Regions from separate parts of the Solibacillus sp. NPDC093137 genome, predicted to be linked through region 3. Evidence: riboswitches for the same ligand, from Rfam matches in the RefSeq annotation. Region 3 holds a riboswitch; each other region holds the start of a gene.

Region 1 (4,216 bases), on a different contig from region 3:
AGTCAGGGACCGCGTATGGGCGCTCCACTAACTGAAATTCACCATATTTTAAGAACCACTCTCTGGCTGGCGATAAAATATGGGCTGTACCATGAATTTTGTATTCCTCGGCAACTTCTTTTACAACATAACCTGCTGTGGCAAGATCGTGAGCTTGTTCAGAGAAGGCACTGTGTCCAAAAACATGCTGCCACATCGTATTCACATCCGCCAAAATTTGCTGGATAGCGCAAGCGTTCACAAATTCCTTTACGTCATTAAGTTCATAAATAATATAGGCTGCAATGTTTTGTGCACTGTATACTTTCCCCATGTTGAACAACTCCTTTTCTTCCAATGATGCTGCAACATCACTTTAAATTTTTCCGGTTGGTAATATTATTATCCCAATTGTATTACTTGGTATTAAATTTGTCAATAAAACTTATAAAAATAGTAGGGATTAATTTTCTAAAAATTGCTTAGCTTCTCGAATGGGAAAAGCTAAGCCTTTTTTAAAGGTTTATGCGTTTGTTTCTGCGCCTACTTCAGCCGCAACTTTCGCTAATGCCTGTTCTAAATCTGCGATAATATCTTCTGCTGCTTCTAACCCGATCGATAAGCGAATGAGCTCTTCCGATACGCCGGCAGTTTTTAGTTCTTCAGCAGATAACTGTTGGTGCGTTGTGCTCGCAGGGTGGATAATCAATGAACGGGCATCCCCAACGTTTGCTACGTGTGAAAACAATTCTACGTTATCGATTACTTGGCGACCGGCTTCGCGTCCACCTTTAATGCCGAACGTAATGATAGATCCAAAGCCGTTTTTCAAGTACTTTTTCGCCAAATCATGTGTCTCAAAATCTTCAAAGCCGTTGTAATTTACGTATTCCACAAATGGGTGGTCTCTTAAATACTCGGCAACTTTTTGTGTATTTTCATTGTGACGGACAATACGCAAATGAAGCGTTTCAAGTCCTTGCAGGAAGTTAAATGCTGCGTCAGCAGATAATGTTGGACCAAAATCACGCAATAGTTGAACACGAAGCTTTGTCGCAAATACTGCGCCTGCTGTGTCAATCCCGTAGCGTAGACCATGGTAAGAAGTATCCGGTTCTGTAAATCCTGGATGTCTTCCTTGTGTCCAGTCGAACTTCCCTGCATCAACGACAATCCCGCCGATTGTCGTTCCATGACCACCAATCCATTTTGTTGCAGAATGGATAACAACATCCGCACCGAATTCAATCGGATTACTTCCGTATGGGGAAGCAAATGTGCTGTCGATTAATAAAGGAAGACCATTGTCATGAGCGATGTTTGCTACCGCTTCAATATCCAGTACTTTCAAGCTTGGATTTCCAATAATTTCAGCGAAGATCGCTTTCGTTTTATCCGTGATTGCCGCCTGGAAGTTTGCAGGATCTGATTCATCCACAAATTTTACTGTAATGCCGTAGCGAGGCAATGTAGTTGCGAATAAATTGTAAGTCCCACCGTAAAGTGAACCTGCCGCAACAATTTCATCCCCTGCACCGGCTACGTTTAAAATCGAAAATGCTACTGCTGCTGCGCCAGATGAAAGCCCTACTGCAGCTGTACCCCCTTCTAATAAAGCAACCCGCTCTTCAAATGCCCCGACTGTCGGGTTCATAATACGAGAATAAATATTGCCTGTTTCCTGTAATGCAAATAGACGTTGCGCATGAGCTGTGTCATTAAATGCATAGGCTGTTGTGCGGTAAACTGGAACTGCAATTGCACCTGTTACCGGGTCTGGCTTTTGTCCCCCGTGTAATAATAAAGTTTCTGGTCTTAAATTTGTCATTTTATTACCCCCAAAAATTTAATCGATGGTGAAATCGGTGTTTTTTGAGGAGGATTTTTTAAATGAAAAAAACCCTCTTCAGTTAAGAAGAGGGTTGCGCATGAGCAAGTTTGCCTCCTCTTATCTTTCAAAATGATTGTCCATTTTGTAGGAATTAGCACCTTAGTCAGTTCATCACTTACTGGTTGCCGGGCATCTCAGGGCCTATTCCCTCCGCCGCTCTTGATAAGAGTTATGTGATTTGTGTTCCATCGTTGAGTCTCAGTATAAAACATACTAATCCGATATGTCAACACAAAAAATTAAAATTTTCAGATTTCTATTCGGATTACTCTTATCTGTATTTAACGATATGCAAAAATTCCTTCCTTATGAATTGAACAGACGTTAATAATCGACTTCAAGTAAAATATTGACTAAAATAAGCTTGAAGGCTATATATTTATTTTTTTTATTACATATAAGGGAGATGTTCACGTGAATACAAAAGAATTATTACGCAGTCATACATCTGTTCGTAAATATACAGGTGAGGAAATTTCTAAAGAAACTGTCATCGATTTAATCGAAACTGCACAAATGGCGGCAAGTTCGCATTTTGTACAGGCCTACAGTGTCATTTGGGTAACGGATGAAGAAAAGAAAACGAAGCTTGGTGAACTGTCTAAAAATGAATTCCAGTTCAAAACAGCGGGCGCCTCTTTCTTGTTTTGCGTAGATTTCAAACGTTTGCAAGTAGCCGGTCAAAAACATGGGGTTGATATTTCTGCTGACACGGCTGAAAACGTGCTTGTAGGGGTAGCAGATGTTGCATTATTTGCTCAAAACTTCGTTATTGCAGCTGAATCAATGGGTTACGGCATTTGCTATATCGGTGGTGCCCGTACAAATCCTAAGGAAATCAGCGCGCTGTTCAATTTACCGGAATACGTTTTCCCGTTATTTGCGATGACAATCGGTACACCGACAAAACGCAATGAAACAAAACCGCGTTTACCGGTAGCTGCGGTATTGCATGAAAATGGTTATGACGTTGATAAGTACGAGACGCTGCTAGATGAGTACGATGGAATTATGGAAGACTATTACAGCAGCCGGTCTTCGAATCAGAAGACTGCAACATGGACGAAACAAATGGCTGATTACTTAGTTGAACAAAACCGTCCGCATATTAAAGACTTCCTTGCTTCACAAGGCTTTACTTGGAAGTAAGCTAATAAAAAGGAGTATGCCGCAAAATGGCATACTCCTTTTGTTTATTTCAACCCTTCAATTTGCAATGCTTTTACAGGCTGGAAATCTTCTCCTGTTTTTGCATACGTTATCGTCGCCTGGTCACCTTCTTGCAAGTATATTGCAAACGGTGCAACTTCCGTAGAAACGATGAAGTTTTCACCTGTGTTCGCCAGGAAGGATACAATTGTGAAATCACCTACACGCTCTTTATAAACACGCATGACTTTTACCGTCGCTTTGGCCTCTTCGGCATTCGAAGTACCATCTACCGTACTGCCGCCACGGCTTAACGCTGTTTTATAAAGTCTTAACGCTTCATTTGGTGTTGTACCATATGCCGAAATTTCAGGATTTGCTGCTGACACGATAAAGTAATTTTGCAGGAATCCGTTCGCATCAAGTACAGCTGACAGCCAGCTCGCTTCACCGTAGAAGTTATAAAGGATCGGCATTTCGCCCTCCCATTCTTTTTCGATGAATTTTTTCTCGATAATTTCAAGAGCCCCTTGGGAATCCATATAAGACTCTTCCAGATTTCCAGTATAGTACGTTGCTTCACCAGTACGTGCATGTGTTAATGCATAACCAAGCATCGAGTCAACGCCCTCTTTTGGACTTGTAAAATCAGTGAAATAATACATTTCCCCGTCTTCCATAAAGATCGGACTTACATTTGCTTCCGTACCTTCATCACTCGGTAACTTAACATCCTTTTTACCGACAAGACTATTCCAGAAGCCGTGTACATAGTTACCGAAATAACTGTTTTGCAAACTTACTGCTTCCGGTGAGACAGCACCGTCAATAAATGCCGGTACATCTGCAATCGCAATTTTCTCTGTTGCACCCGTCTCCGCATCAACAAGCACAATCCCTTTTACATCAAAGCCGTTACGAGCAGAAATGAATTCCCCGTAAGAACGGATGTAATATGGTTTTCCATCTTCATCAATTTCCAGCTGCGGATCTCCATAGAAAATTAATGATGGATTTTGAAGACGAATATGACGCTCCAGGTTTTTATTTAAATAAGCAGATGGAACATAGCTCATTTCTGCCTTCACAAACTTTGGATTATCGCTTGAGTCAGTAGCACTCATCGTGAAATATCCTGGAGTTGTTTTTCCGTTAAACCACTTAAAGAATCCTGAAAACTCTACAGGTGCAATGTAA
Region 2 (4,216 bases), on a different contig from region 3:
ATCCGATGAATTAACTTATTCGTACGAAAAATAAAGGCCCTATTTCAGCTTCCTAATACGAACAATTTGCCGCTCAAAAAGTTCAAATGTTTCGAATTTATTGTAAATCCATTTTTGCCGATTCAATCGTTATAATGAGTAAGGATTATATCGAGGATTGATGAGGGATTACATGTGAAAGTGAAACAGGAATTTTATTGGCGCTGCGTATTTTTTATTGCAGGCATCATTGTTTTATCATTAGGCGTCGCATTGACGATCAAAGGACAAATACTTGGCGTTGGGTCATGGGATGTCCTTCATATCGGATTACAAAAAAACTTGGGATTAACGGTCGGTATGTGGTCGATTATTTTAGGTTTGCTCATTCTGGCTGTTGATACGTTTTTCACGAAAAGATTGCCGAAAGTCGGAACTTATTTGGACATGTTCCTGACAGGGATTTTTATTGATATATTTTTGTTAGTATTACCGGATGCGAATACACTGTTAGAACAAACATTGGCGTTTGTTGTTGGCGTTGTCCTGCTCGGCTTCGGCTGCGGGATGTATATGGTCGCAAACCTCGGTGTAGGACCTCGTGATACATTAATGCTGCTGTTGGTGCATCGCCTCGGCTGGAGTGTCAACCGTGCACGGACGACAATGGAAGTAACGGTTGCTGTATTAGGTTTTGTATTGGGCGGACCAGTCGGAGTCGGTACTGTATTTATGGCGTTCGGCTTAGGGCCTGTCGTACAATGGGCACTCAAATGGAACGGAAAGCTGTTCCACCGCGCAGCAGGTGTCGAAAGTGTTGTTATATAAATAATGAGGAGAGCAAGCAATATGCGTTTGCTTTCTTTTTTTTACATTTAAATTGTTACAATTTTCAAAAAATACTTTCTCTACAATGAAAAAAGGTGCATAGTAGTAAGTGGAGGTGTTTTTAAATGATACATATTGAAAATATCCATTTATATCGCAATGACAAAAAGATTTTAAATGATTTAAGCTGGCATGTTCAAAAGGGACAGCATTGGGCTATTTTAGGGTTAAACGGATCCGGCAAAACGACGTTGCTGAAAGTTATTAACGGCTATATTTGGCCAAATGAAGGTAAGGTCCAAATACTGGGTGAAACATATGGCAAGACGTATATACCGAAACTGCGGACACGGATCGGCTGGGTCAGCAATGCGATGATCGATAACTTCAACTGGCAGGATAATGCAATTGAAATCGTGCTCAGCGGAAAATTCGGTGCCCTTCGCCTTTTCAATGATGTGACGGAAGAAGAAATTGACCATGCGGTTTCTATTATGAAGCATTTTCACTGTGACCATTTAGCAAATAAATCATTCGAGCATTTGTCTCAAGGTGAACGGCAGCGTGTTCAAATAGCAAGGGCCATTATGGCGGATCCGGAAATTTTAATATTGGATGAGCCATGTGGCGGTCTGGACTTAATCGAACGGGAAAACTTGCTGCAAACAATAGAACAGATTGCACAAGCAGAAAACGGCCCTACCCTAATTTACGTGACGCATCATGTAGAAGAAATACTTCCTTGTTTTAGCCATGTACTTTTAATGAAAGACGGAAAAAATGTCGAAGCCAATGCACGCGAAGTTGTTTTAACAGACGAATTATTAAGCGATTTCTTCGGGCGGGAAATTAGTTTGCAGATTGAACGCGAACGTGCCTGGGTCGCAATTAAATAAAACGAACCAGCAGGAGTCCATCTCTTGCTGGTTCGTTTCATTTATAAGCATTAAATATGATATTCAATATTTTCATCGACGTAATGCCATTCATACGGCGTTTCTTGGTATACGTAGTAGTTCAGCCAGTTGTAGAACAACAGATGCGAATGGGCACGCCAAACATTTTTCGGTGCCTGCAACGGGTCGTTATTCGGGAAATAGTTGATCGGAATTTCCGTATTGTCCGGATCTTTCTCAATATCGCGGAAATACTCATCCGATAAGGTCGTTGCATCATATTCCAGATGCCCTGTAATCATAATATGTTTATTGTTTTTCGATTGCACGATAAACACGCCTGCATCATCCGAATAGCTTAATAGTCGCAAGTCAGGGTGTGCTCGCACTTCATCAATTGAAACCGACGTGTGGCGTGAATGAGGTGCCACATACTCATCGCTGAATCCCCGCACTAAATCTACTGTTAAATCCGTAATCACATGGGAATAAACACCGGAGCATTTCTTCGGCAATTCGAATTTTCCGATGCCAAAATGATGATACAAGGCAGCTTGGGCGCCCCAACATATATACATAATCGACGTGACATGTTCATCTGCCCAGTCCATAACATGCGTAATCTCATTCCAGTAGCCAACATCTTCAAAATCCATTTTCTCTACTGGCGCTCCTGTAATAATGAGCCCATCAAAGCGACGGTGCTTCACTTGGTCGAACGTCCGGTAAAAAGTATCTAAATGCGATTTGGAAACATTTTTTGATTCGTATGTAGCCGTGTTTAAAAATGTCACATCCACCTGTAATGGTGTATTACCGAGTAAGCGCAGCAACTGCAGTTCGGTTTTCTCTTTTTCAGGCATTAAATTAAACACTAAAATATTTAACGGTCGAATTTGTTGTGTTTTCGCACGGTCTTCCTCCATGACGAAAATCTTCTCTTTTCTAAGCAGCTCACCCGCCGGTAAATGTTTCGGAATATTAATCGGCATTCCACTTTCCCCCTCATAAACTTTTTCAATAAACTTTTAATAATCTGTGGTATTCAGGCAATGCATTGTTTTACGAGCGAAACGAACCGTTCCGGAACAATAAAAAAGCCCCTCTCATTCCAGCAAAACAGAATTGAGAGGGGCTTCTACCCGTTCTTATCTGCCAAGGTCAACACCTTGCTGGAAGTAGCACCTTTCTAGTTAAACTAGAGGTTGCTGAAGCATCATCGGGCCAAGTCCCTCCGCTTCTCTTGATAAGTCTATTAAATTGTCATTAGTGTATCATGTACTTTGTAATTTTGCAATAATTCCAAAAATATTATTTCACGCATACTAAAGCTGCTCTTTTTCTATAGTAAATAAGATTGTCTCCAGCCGTTCATCCCATACACGTGTCAATGTATTGTATACCCGCACAAAATGCCTGTTTTCCTTTTGATCAAACAGTAAAAAACATAGGACCGGTATATCATTAATCTGGATCGATTCCGTCGAAACAACACTCGTTATATAGTGCGGTACTTCATCTTCCGCCACCGGTTGTTCGGAAAGTTGCTGTTGTATGAAATCAATCAGCACTGTCTCTTCAATTGCTTCGATTTCTTCTGTTTCGATTGTCGGGAAAGGCTCCGGAAACTCTTCCAAATCCGCAAATTCCTCCAGGTCACCCTCCAATGGCTGCTCATGGATCGGGCTGTATTGAATAAAATAACTTGTTTCTTCAAGTTCCTCTTCAAAAATGCCCGATTCCAGCTGAGCCTTACCCTTTGCAGTTAGTGCAAATTCCTGTTCCTTCACAATCATACCCAGTCGTAACATTTTATTCGTCAAATCATGAATAAATAACGGTTCCACCAATAAAATTTCGGCTAATAACTCCACATTTTTCAGCTTCGCCTTCTCAAATGAAATGAGCATCATCTTCATTAAAATATCCATGGCATTACGCATTACCGGATGATATTTCACTTCCAATGTGTGAATCGGAATGGCGTATTGCATTTGCTTTTTGATTTCAATGGACGGATTTTGGATGAGTTCTTTCTGCAGCTGTATAACTGTACTTTGTAAATCCATTCAATCCCCCTGTTTCTACACAGCAAAATAGCCGTCTTGCTCTTTTACTGTCGTTAATACATGGGCATACATATCCCGTGTTTTCGCGCTCTTTGGACGCTTTGTAAACATTTCGGTACTGCCAATCATTATGAGCAGTTCCCGTGCGCGGGATAATGCAACATTCAGGCGTCGGTAATCTTTCGCAAACCCGATTTCTCCGCGCTCATTGTCATGATTCCGCACCATGCTGACGATAATCACATCCATCTCCATCCCCTGGAATTTATCGACGGATCCTGTACGGATGTGTAAATGCGGTACACTGATTTCCTGTTCGATCAGACGATTAATACGTTTCACCTGCTCCGCGTAGAATGAAATAACGCCAACCGATTTTAATGCGTCTTGTGGAATCAGCCCTTGTGCTTTCGCTTGTCCCGTTGCGGCATTTAATTCAAGAAG
Region 3 (4,216 bases):
TAATATAAGTTTCCTATCTTCTATTATGTCACCCAAAGTTTCTAATAAGTGAAGTGAAGCCGTTCTTCTAAAATATGTCGGGCATGTTCTAATATTTTTGCACATCTTCTAATAACAACCATAACCAGTAAAACTCCGATAGTGCGAACACATTTTTGATTTGTCCTTCTATATCCGTTACAATATAGGAAAATCCAGGGCAAAAAGGAGTACTTACATGACAGTAAAATTCATCCAATATCCGAAATGTACAACTTGTAAAAAAGCGCAAAAATGGCTAGATGAGCAAGGTGTGGACTATGTAAATATTCATATTGTAGAGCAGACACCATCTAAAGAGGAACTTAAAGCAATTTACGAAGCTAGTGGAGTGCCGCTGAAGAAATTCTTTAATACATCTGGCATGAAATATCGTGAATTAGGCCTAAAAGATAAATTACCGACAATGTCCGAGGATGAGCAATTAGAGCTATTAGCATCGGATGGTATGTTAATTAAGCGACCAATCGTTACAGATGGTAAAAAATTAACTTTAGGATTTAAGGAGTCTGACTTCTTAGAAACTTGGAAATAAACAGTTATTCACATTGTATTTCCGAACGAAATATGGCAAAATGAACTTGAATGTACTACATATAACATGGAGGTTTTCGAATGAGCACACCTAAAGAATTACGTTATTCAAAAGAGCATGAGTGGGTTAAAATTGAAGACGGTAAAGCGACAATCGGTATTACGGATTTCGCACAGTCTGAACTAGGCGATATCGTATTCGTAGAGTTACCTGAAGTAGGCGATGAAATTTCAAGGGATCAGCCTTTCGGTAGTGTAGAATCTGTTAAAACAGTTTCTGAACTATATGCACCACTTTCTGGTAAAGTTGTTGCAATCAACGAAGAATTACTGGACAATCCTGAATATGTAAATGAATCACCATACGGTAATGCATGGATGGTTACTGTTGAGTTAACAAGTGAAGCAGAAGTAGACGAGTTATTAGACGCAGATGCTTACACTGCATTAATCGAACAATAATATGAAACACTAAAGCCTTCTATATAAAGGTTTTAGTGTTTTTTTGTTATTCTATATATAAAGGTGACGAATGAAAGGAAGCGTGTTATATGGGAAGATGCATCGTTGTAGAAGGACGTGCCGATAAATTGAGATTAATCCCGATATTAGCTGAAGACGTGACAATTATTTGTACAAATGGCACGATAAGCGAAGTCAATTTAATTGATTTATTGGAAGAATATGAGCAAGATGAAATTATCACTATGTTTGATGCAGATAAAAACGGTGAGAAGTTACGTAAACTGATGAACCGTGCATATCCCGAAGCGACACAGCTTATCATACCTCACGAATATGTAGAAGTAGAAAAAACACCTACTAAAATCTTAAGGGATATTTTACTACAGGCAAAATTTTTAGTAAAAGAAGGATGACAGTATAATGGAACAATGGACGAAACAGCAATGGGAACAGAACGTAGAACAGTATGATCAGACAGCGTTTTTCTTATATACGCCTATGTGCGGCACTTGTGAAGTGTCGGAAAAAATGTTGGAAGTAATTGAGAAATTACTCCCAGATCTTCCGCTTGGTATGGCAAATATCAATTATTTAGGGGATTTACCATATGAATTGAAAATTGAAAGTGTACCTTGTTTAATCGTTTCAGACAACGGGGAACTAACGAATAAAATTTATGCATTTAAATCCGTACCGTTTTTGTATGAAATATTAAAAAAGTAATTGACGTAGTCACTTTGTCGTGATAAAGTAACATTCATAATAATAAAACTTAATAACGTTGCTCTTATAAAGAGAGGTGGAGGGAAGTGCCCTATGAAGCCCGGCAACCAGCGTTTACGCAAAGGTGCCAATTCACACAAAGTTTAAACTTTGAAAGATGAGAGAACGGTTTACCGTATAAATGTATGTGAAACCTTTCTACTTGTCTTGGTAGAAAGGTTTTTTTCATTCAACGGAGGTTTTGAATGAGAATAGAACATGATTTTGAAATAGCAGGAAGGTTATTTCAATTTAGAAGGAGTACAACCGATGATTGATATACAAAATATTACAAAAGTGTATAACACGAAAAACGGTAAACTTACAGCAGTTGATAATGTAAGCCTATCGATTAACAAAGGTGAAATATACGGAATTATCGGCTACAGTGGTGCCGGTAAAAGTACGATGATCCGACTGCTGAACGGTTTGGAAAAGCCTACAACAGGTTCTGTCATTGTAGGCGGCCAGGATATTGCAAAAGCTTCCGGGGCAAAATTACGAGAAGCACGCCAAAAAATAAGTATGATTTTCCAGCACTTCAATCTGCTCTGGTCACGTACAGTTGAAGAAAACATCGCATTTCCACTTGAAATTGCGGGCGTTTCAAAAGCTGATCGTGAAAAGCGAGTAGAAGAGCTGATTGAACTCGTAGGTTTAAAAGGAAGAGGGAAAGCGTATCCTTCACAATTGTCAGGCGGTCAAAAGCAGCGTGTCGGCATTGCACGAGCGTTGGCGAACAACCCGGAAGTGCTTTTATGTGATGAAGCGACTTCAGCGCTTGATCCGGAAACAACGGATTCAATTTTGGAATTACTGCTCGATATTAATAAAAACATCGGACTTACAATTGTACTCATTACACATGAAATGCATGTTATCCGCAAAATCTGTAACAGAGTAGCGGTAATGGAAGCCGGTAAAGTAGTGGAACAGGGAGATGTATTGCAAGTGTTCCAGCATCCTCAAGCACCAATTACGAAAAACTTCGTATCACAGGCTTCTGGTGAAACACAGGAAACGCAAGCATCACTGGAACAGATTTTAGCCAATTATCCAGAAGGCAAAATCGCTAAATTAACATTTGCAGCGGCAACGACAGAACAGCCTGTCATCTCACAAATGATTAAGCAATTTGACGTAGTTGTTAATATAGTGCATGGCAAAATCTCAAATACAACGGGCGGTTCGTTTGGTACATTGTTTATTCATATCGATGGCGAGCCAAAAGCAGTCGCGGAAGCATTAAGCTTTTTAGCAAAGCAAGAAATTCAGGCGGAGGTGATTGAGCATGTTTAATCAATTATTTCCGAACGTAGATTGGGGTAAAATGCTCGAAGCAACATATGAAACAATTTATATGACGGCTGTTGCGACAGTCATCACATTTATACTAGGACTTCTAATTGGCATTGTCTTATTTTTAACGAGCGACAATCAATTATGGGCAAATAAAATTGTGCACTTTTTGACAGGATCACTCGTAAACATTTTCCGGTCGATTCCATTTATCGTCTTAATCATTTTATTAATTCCATTTACTAAGTTTTTACTTGGAACAATCCGTGGCGCCAATGCAGCATTACCTGCGCTAATTATTGGGGCAGCACCGTTTTATGCGCGCATGGTATTAATAGCATTAAGAGAAATTGATAAAGGTGTCATTGAAGCAGCCCGCTCAATGGGAGCGAAAACTTCTACGATTATTTGGAAAGTGCTGATCCCGGAAAGCTTACCGGCATTAATTTCTGGTATTACTGTTACTGCGGTAGCTTTAGTAGGATATACAGCAATGGCCGGCATTATCGGTGCGGGTGGTTTAGGTAACCTGGCATTCCTTGATGGTTTCCAGCGTAACCGAACAGATGTGACATTAATGGCAACTGTTTTAATTTTAGTTGTCGTATTCATTATCCAATTTATTGGGGACTTCATTACAGTAAGAGTGGACAAACGATAGTTAGTGGCTCATAAATGGCCGTAATTATAAATAATGGTGCATCGAAACAATATGGACGCAAACTTTAAAAAAGTGCGCGTCTATAAGAAAAATAATCAGAATATAAAAAAGGTTTCGATAAACTGGACAAACTAAAAAAAGGGTAGGTAAAACAAATGAAGAAATTATTATCAAGCGTTATTTTAGGAGCTTCAGTACTTGCTTTAGCAGCATGTGGCGGAGAAGATGAAAAATTAGTAGTTGGTGCGTCAAATACACCACACGCAGTTATCCTTGAAAAAGTTAAGCCGATTTTAGAGGAACAGGGTATTGAGCTAGAAATTGAAACTTATACAGACTACGTTCTTCCAAACCAAGATTTAAATAACGGTGATTTAGATGCAAACTACTTCCAGCACATCCCATACTTCGAAGCTCAAAAAGCGGATTTCGATTATGACTTTGCAAATGCTGGCG
Region 4 (4,216 bases), on a different contig from region 3:
TGATAAACGCTCCACGTCTTTGGAAGCAGAAATTATTTCCCTAACAAAGCAACTATCTTATAAATAAATTAAGAGGCCATCCTAACATAGTTTTTTGGTAGGATGGTTTTTCTTATGTGGTTCTATAAATTGTAATACCCCACTGACCATATTTCGCATAAAAAAGTTTATACTTATAAAAGAGAAGCGAACGAAATAGGAGAGAATGGATATGAAAACAGTAGTAGTTGTAGGTGGCGGGATTACCGGGCTATGTACGATGCATTATTTGAAAAATAAAATGCATGAGCAAAATGTGGAAGCACGGTTAATACTGATTGAAAAGAACGCATATTTAGGCGGGAAAATTCATTCCGAAAAGGATAAAGGTTTTATTATGGAAACGGGGGCTGACTCAATTGTAGCTCGCCATCCAGGGGTTTTAGAGCTTGTAAAAGAGCTTGATTTTGAATCAGAGCTTGTCTATAACGAAACAGGAATTTCTTACATTCATACGAATAATGAGCTCCATGCAATTCCGGCAGGATCGACATTCGGTATTCCGATGAGTGTGGAATCACTCATGTCGAGTACGTTAATTTCTGAAGAAGGAAAGAAGAGAGCACTTCAAGATTTAGAAATCCCGAATACTAAATTTACAAAAGAAAGCTCGATCGGTACGTTTTTGGAGTATTTTTTAGGGGAAGAAATTGTCCGCAAGCAAATTGCCCCTGTATTAGCGGGTGTTTATTCAGGCGACTTATATCAATTAAGCCTGGCTTCCACATTGCCTTATTTAGTGGATTATAAAAACAACTACGGATCGATTATTAAAGGATTCGAAGCACATCGAGAGCAATTTGAAAAAGCTGTGAATAAGAAGTTTATTTCTTTCCGCTCAGGTTTATCGGCATTGATCGATCGCTTAGAGGAACAACTGCCGGAAGTTGAATTCATGAAAAATACAGTAACAAAGCAAATCCGTAAAAAAGAAGAGCAATATGAAGTCGTGCTGGAAGAAGAAATAATTTTATCGGATGTTGTTGTATTGGCTGTTCCAAATGAAACAGTACGTCATGTCATACAGGATGACTCACTGGAAGAACAGTTGAAAAAGTTCACGACGGCATCTGCTTTAACGATGTATTTGGGCTTTGATGTACCGGATGATATTTTACCGGCAGATGGTACAGGCTTTATCGTTTCGCATAATAGTGATTTAGTTTGCAATGCGTCAACATGGACGAGCCGTAAATGGAAACATACATCGGCGGAAGGTAATTTACTTGTTCGCCTGTTTTATAAAAATATTAATCCGCGTTATGAAGAGTTGGCTGCTATGTCTGATGAAGAACTTACGAAAGTTGCACTGGAAGATATACGTGTTAGCTTAGGTGTTGAAGCGGAGCCGACAGTCGTCAATGTAACAAAGTGGGTTGACCAAATGCCCCGCTATGATTTGGCGCATAATGAAGCATTATCGGAAGTTATACAGCAGCTGGCAAATGATTACCCGAATGTTCTATTAGCGGGATGTGCCTATTTCGGAGTAGGAATCGGTGCCTGTATTTTAAATGGAAAAAAAACAGCTGAACAAATTATTAGTCGAATTATGTAAAGAAATACTTCATTCGGCTAAAGGGTATTGACGGAAGTATTAGATAACGTTATGATTCATTTAATTATTTTAAAAATTCATATTATTTTCTTATCAAGAGAAGTAGAGGGACTGGCCCGATGAAACTTCAGCAACCAACGTTAAGTCAGGTGCTAAATCCAGTGGCAAATGCCAGAAGATGAGAAGGGATTAAGTTGATAACTATTATGCCTTCTTTTATTTAATGAAAGAAGGCTTTTTTGTATCGTTAATATACTGAAAATACTGTAAATGATGGAGTGAAGGCAATGGGTTTACTTGAAGAATTACAAACACGGGTTTTAACAGCAGACGGGGCAATCGGAACACTTCTTTATTCATATGGATTGGATTATTGTCATGAAGAGATGAATATTGCACGTCCTGATATTATAGAAAAAATTCATAGTGAATATATTGCGGCGGGTGCAGATATTATTCAGACAAATACATACGGAGCCAACCGAATTAAGCTTGCACGTTATGGCTATGAAAATCGTGTTAAGGAGTTTAATGAAGCTGCGTTAAAAATTGCAAAGCGTGCTGCTTCCCTGGATGGACAATATGTGCTGGCGACAATCGGTGGTATTCGTGGAATCCGAAAAAGTGATGCGACATTAGACGAAATTTTAACTGCGTTCCAAGAACAAGCGGAAGTATTACTAGCTGGTGAACCAGATGGATTCTTACTGGAAACGTATTACGATTTTGAAGAATTATCGCATTGTGTCCATCTATTACGTTCTATGACTGATTTACCGATCATTGCCCAAGTGACAATGCAGGAGCCGGGTGTCCTTCAAAATTTAATGTCTTTAAATGAAGCACTTCAGGATTTGGAAAGACTAGGTGCGGATATTGTTGGGAGTAACTGCCGATTAGGTCCTTTCCATACGATTCAGGCATTTGAAGGAGTCAATTTACCGAAAAAGGCCTTTCTATCGGCTTACCCAAATGCATCATTATTAGATATTGAAGATGGTCGTGTTGTCTATGAATCGGAAACCGACTATTTCGCACGTGCAGCCGTTGAACTTGTAAACCAAGGAGTCCGTTTAATTGGCGGGTGCTGCGGGACGACACCGAAGCATATTGCAGCCGTAAAAAAACGTTTGGCGAATATGCAACCAATCGAAACGAAGGAAGAAAAACACAGGTCTACACAATTCGTCCGTATTCCGGAGCCACGTAAACAAGAGCCGCTCCACGAAAAAGCAAAACGTGAACGCTCTGTTATTGTTGAGCTGGATACACCGCGTCACCTGGAAATCGATGGGTTTGTCGAAGGGGCAAAACAGCTGGCAAAAGCGGGAGCCGATGTCATTATGATGGCTGATAACTCACTTGCTTCGCCGCGCATCAGCAATATCGCGATGGCCGCTATTTTAAAAGAGCACGGAATTCGTTCATTGCCGCATTTAACGTGCCGTGACCGAAATTTAATTGGGCTTCAGTCACATTTAATGGGACTTGATGCTTTGGAGCTTCATGATATTCTGGTCGTAACAGGGGACCCAACAAAAGTGGGGGATTTCCCGGGGGCGACGAGCGTATATGATGTTTCGTCAATGGAGCTCATTTCCTTAATTAAGCAGTTAAATAAAGGTGGTTCTTTTACTGGGAAGTCACTCCGTAAACAGGCGAATTTCTCGGTGGCCGCTGCTTTTAATCCGAATGTCCGTGTGTTGGACCGTGCTGTTGCCCGTTTAGAGAAGAAAATCGAGCATGGTGCAGATTACTTTATTTCACAGCCGGTTTATACGAAAGAAAAGATTATCGAAATCTATGAGGCGACTAAGAATTTGGAAACACCGATTTATATCGGGATTATGCCACTTACTTCATCACGCAGTGCGGAATTTTTACATCATGAAGTACCGGGCATTAAATTGTCCGATGAAGTACTTGCGCGTATGGCTGCCTGCGGGGACGACAAGGAAGCATCGACAGCAGAAGGAATCGCAATTGCGAAAGAGCTGCTCGATACGGCATGCAAATATTTTAATGGTATTTATTTAATTACACCGTTTTTACGCTATGATATGACGCTGGAATTAATGGACTATGTAAAACAATATGATGTGGAAAGTAAAGGAGTTCAGTCGAATGTATAATCACCCAATTCATGAGCAATTACAAAAAAGAATACTTATCATTGATGGTGCCATGGGGACGATGCTTCAGGCAGAAAACCTAACATATGAAGATTTTGGCGGGGAAGACTTAGACGGTTGTAATGAAAACCTGGTACTTACGAGACCCGATGTTTTAGGCAAAATTCACCGTGAATATTTAGCTGCAGGCGCTGATATTATTTGTACAAATACGTTTGGCGGAACACCGCTTGTTCTGGATGAGTATGACATAGGGGACAAAGCGGTAGAAATTAATAAGCAGGCGGTTGAAATTGCACTAGAAGCAGCGAAGGAGTTTTCGACACCGGAATGGCCGCGCTTTGTCGCAGGTGCAATCGGCCCTACGACAAAAACATTGTCAGTAACAGGCGGTATTACATTTGAAGAGCTGGAAGAAAACTTTTATATCCAGGCAAAAGCGCTAATCGAAGCTGGGGCGGATCTTCTCTTAATGGAAACTTCCCAG

Evidence for each region. A riboswitch is a leader RNA that binds a small molecule or an ion and turns the genes downstream of it on or off. The one in region 3 is predicted to bind S-adenosylmethionine.
Region 1: it holds a riboswitch for S-adenosylmethionine, as region 3 does, so the genes downstream of both, ACQKN3_RS12505 (O-acetylhomoserine aminocarboxypropyltransferase/cysteine synthase family protein) here and ACQKN3_RS13955 (methionine ABC transporter ATP-binding protein) in region 3, are expected to answer to the same signal.
Region 2: it holds a riboswitch for S-adenosylmethionine, as region 3 does, so the genes downstream of both, metA (homoserine O-acetyltransferase MetA) here and ACQKN3_RS13955 (methionine ABC transporter ATP-binding protein) in region 3, are expected to answer to the same signal.
Region 4: it holds a riboswitch for S-adenosylmethionine, as region 3 does, so the genes downstream of both, ACQKN3_RS19765 (bifunctional homocysteine S-methyltransferase/methylenetetrahydrofolate reductase) here and ACQKN3_RS13955 (methionine ABC transporter ATP-binding protein) in region 3, are expected to answer to the same signal.

What each region holds. Positions count from the first base shown of each region.
Region 1 is NZ_JBNNVH010000002.1:140,459-144,674, reverse strand. Features, by position in the region: gene ACQKN3_RS12510 (hypothetical protein) at 1-313, opposite strand, end outside; gene ACQKN3_RS12505 (O-acetylhomoserine aminocarboxypropyltransferase/cysteine synthase family protein) at 503-1,807, opposite strand; SAM riboswitch class I at 1,925-2,039, opposite strand; gene nfsA (oxygen-insensitive NADPH nitroreductase) at 2,285-3,019, shown strand; gene ACQKN3_RS12495 (hypothetical protein) at 3,064-4,216, opposite strand, start outside.
Region 2 is NZ_JBNNVH010000001.1:1,051,225-1,055,440, forward strand. Features, by position in the region: gene ACQKN3_RS05370 (HesB/YadR/YfhF family protein) at 1-34, shown strand, start outside; gene ACQKN3_RS05375 (YczE/YyaS/YitT family protein) at 181-807, shown strand; gene ACQKN3_RS05380 (ABC transporter ATP-binding protein) at 933-1,703, shown strand; gene metA (homoserine O-acetyltransferase MetA) at 1,754-2,695, opposite strand; SAM riboswitch class I at 2,849-2,956, opposite strand; gene ACQKN3_RS05390 (nucleoside-diphosphate sugar epimerase) at 3,029-3,772, opposite strand; gene ACQKN3_RS05395 (AAA domain-containing protein) at 3,788-4,216, opposite strand, start outside.
Region 3 is NZ_JBNNVH010000003.1:198,966-203,181, forward strand. Features, by position in the region: gene ACQKN3_RS13935 (arsenate reductase family protein) at 218-574, shown strand; gene gcvH (glycine cleavage system protein GcvH) at 655-1,035, shown strand; gene ACQKN3_RS13945 (toprim domain-containing protein) at 1,125-1,451, shown strand; gene ACQKN3_RS13950 (thioredoxin family protein) at 1,459-1,761, shown strand; SAM riboswitch class I at 1,823-1,925, shown strand; gene ACQKN3_RS13955 (methionine ABC transporter ATP-binding protein) at 2,071-3,099, shown strand; gene ACQKN3_RS13960 (methionine ABC transporter permease) at 3,092-3,760, shown strand; gene ACQKN3_RS13965 (MetQ/NlpA family ABC transporter substrate-binding protein) at 3,916-4,216, shown strand, end outside.
Region 4 is NZ_JBNNVH010000011.1:20,469-24,684, forward strand. Features, by position in the region: gene ACQKN3_RS19755 (chemotaxis protein) at 1-67, shown strand, start outside; gene hemG (protoporphyrinogen oxidase) at 212-1,597, shown strand; SAM riboswitch class I at 1,685-1,782, shown strand; gene ACQKN3_RS19765 (bifunctional homocysteine S-methyltransferase/methylenetetrahydrofolate reductase) at 1,885-3,729, shown strand; gene metH (methionine synthase) at 3,722-4,216, shown strand, end outside.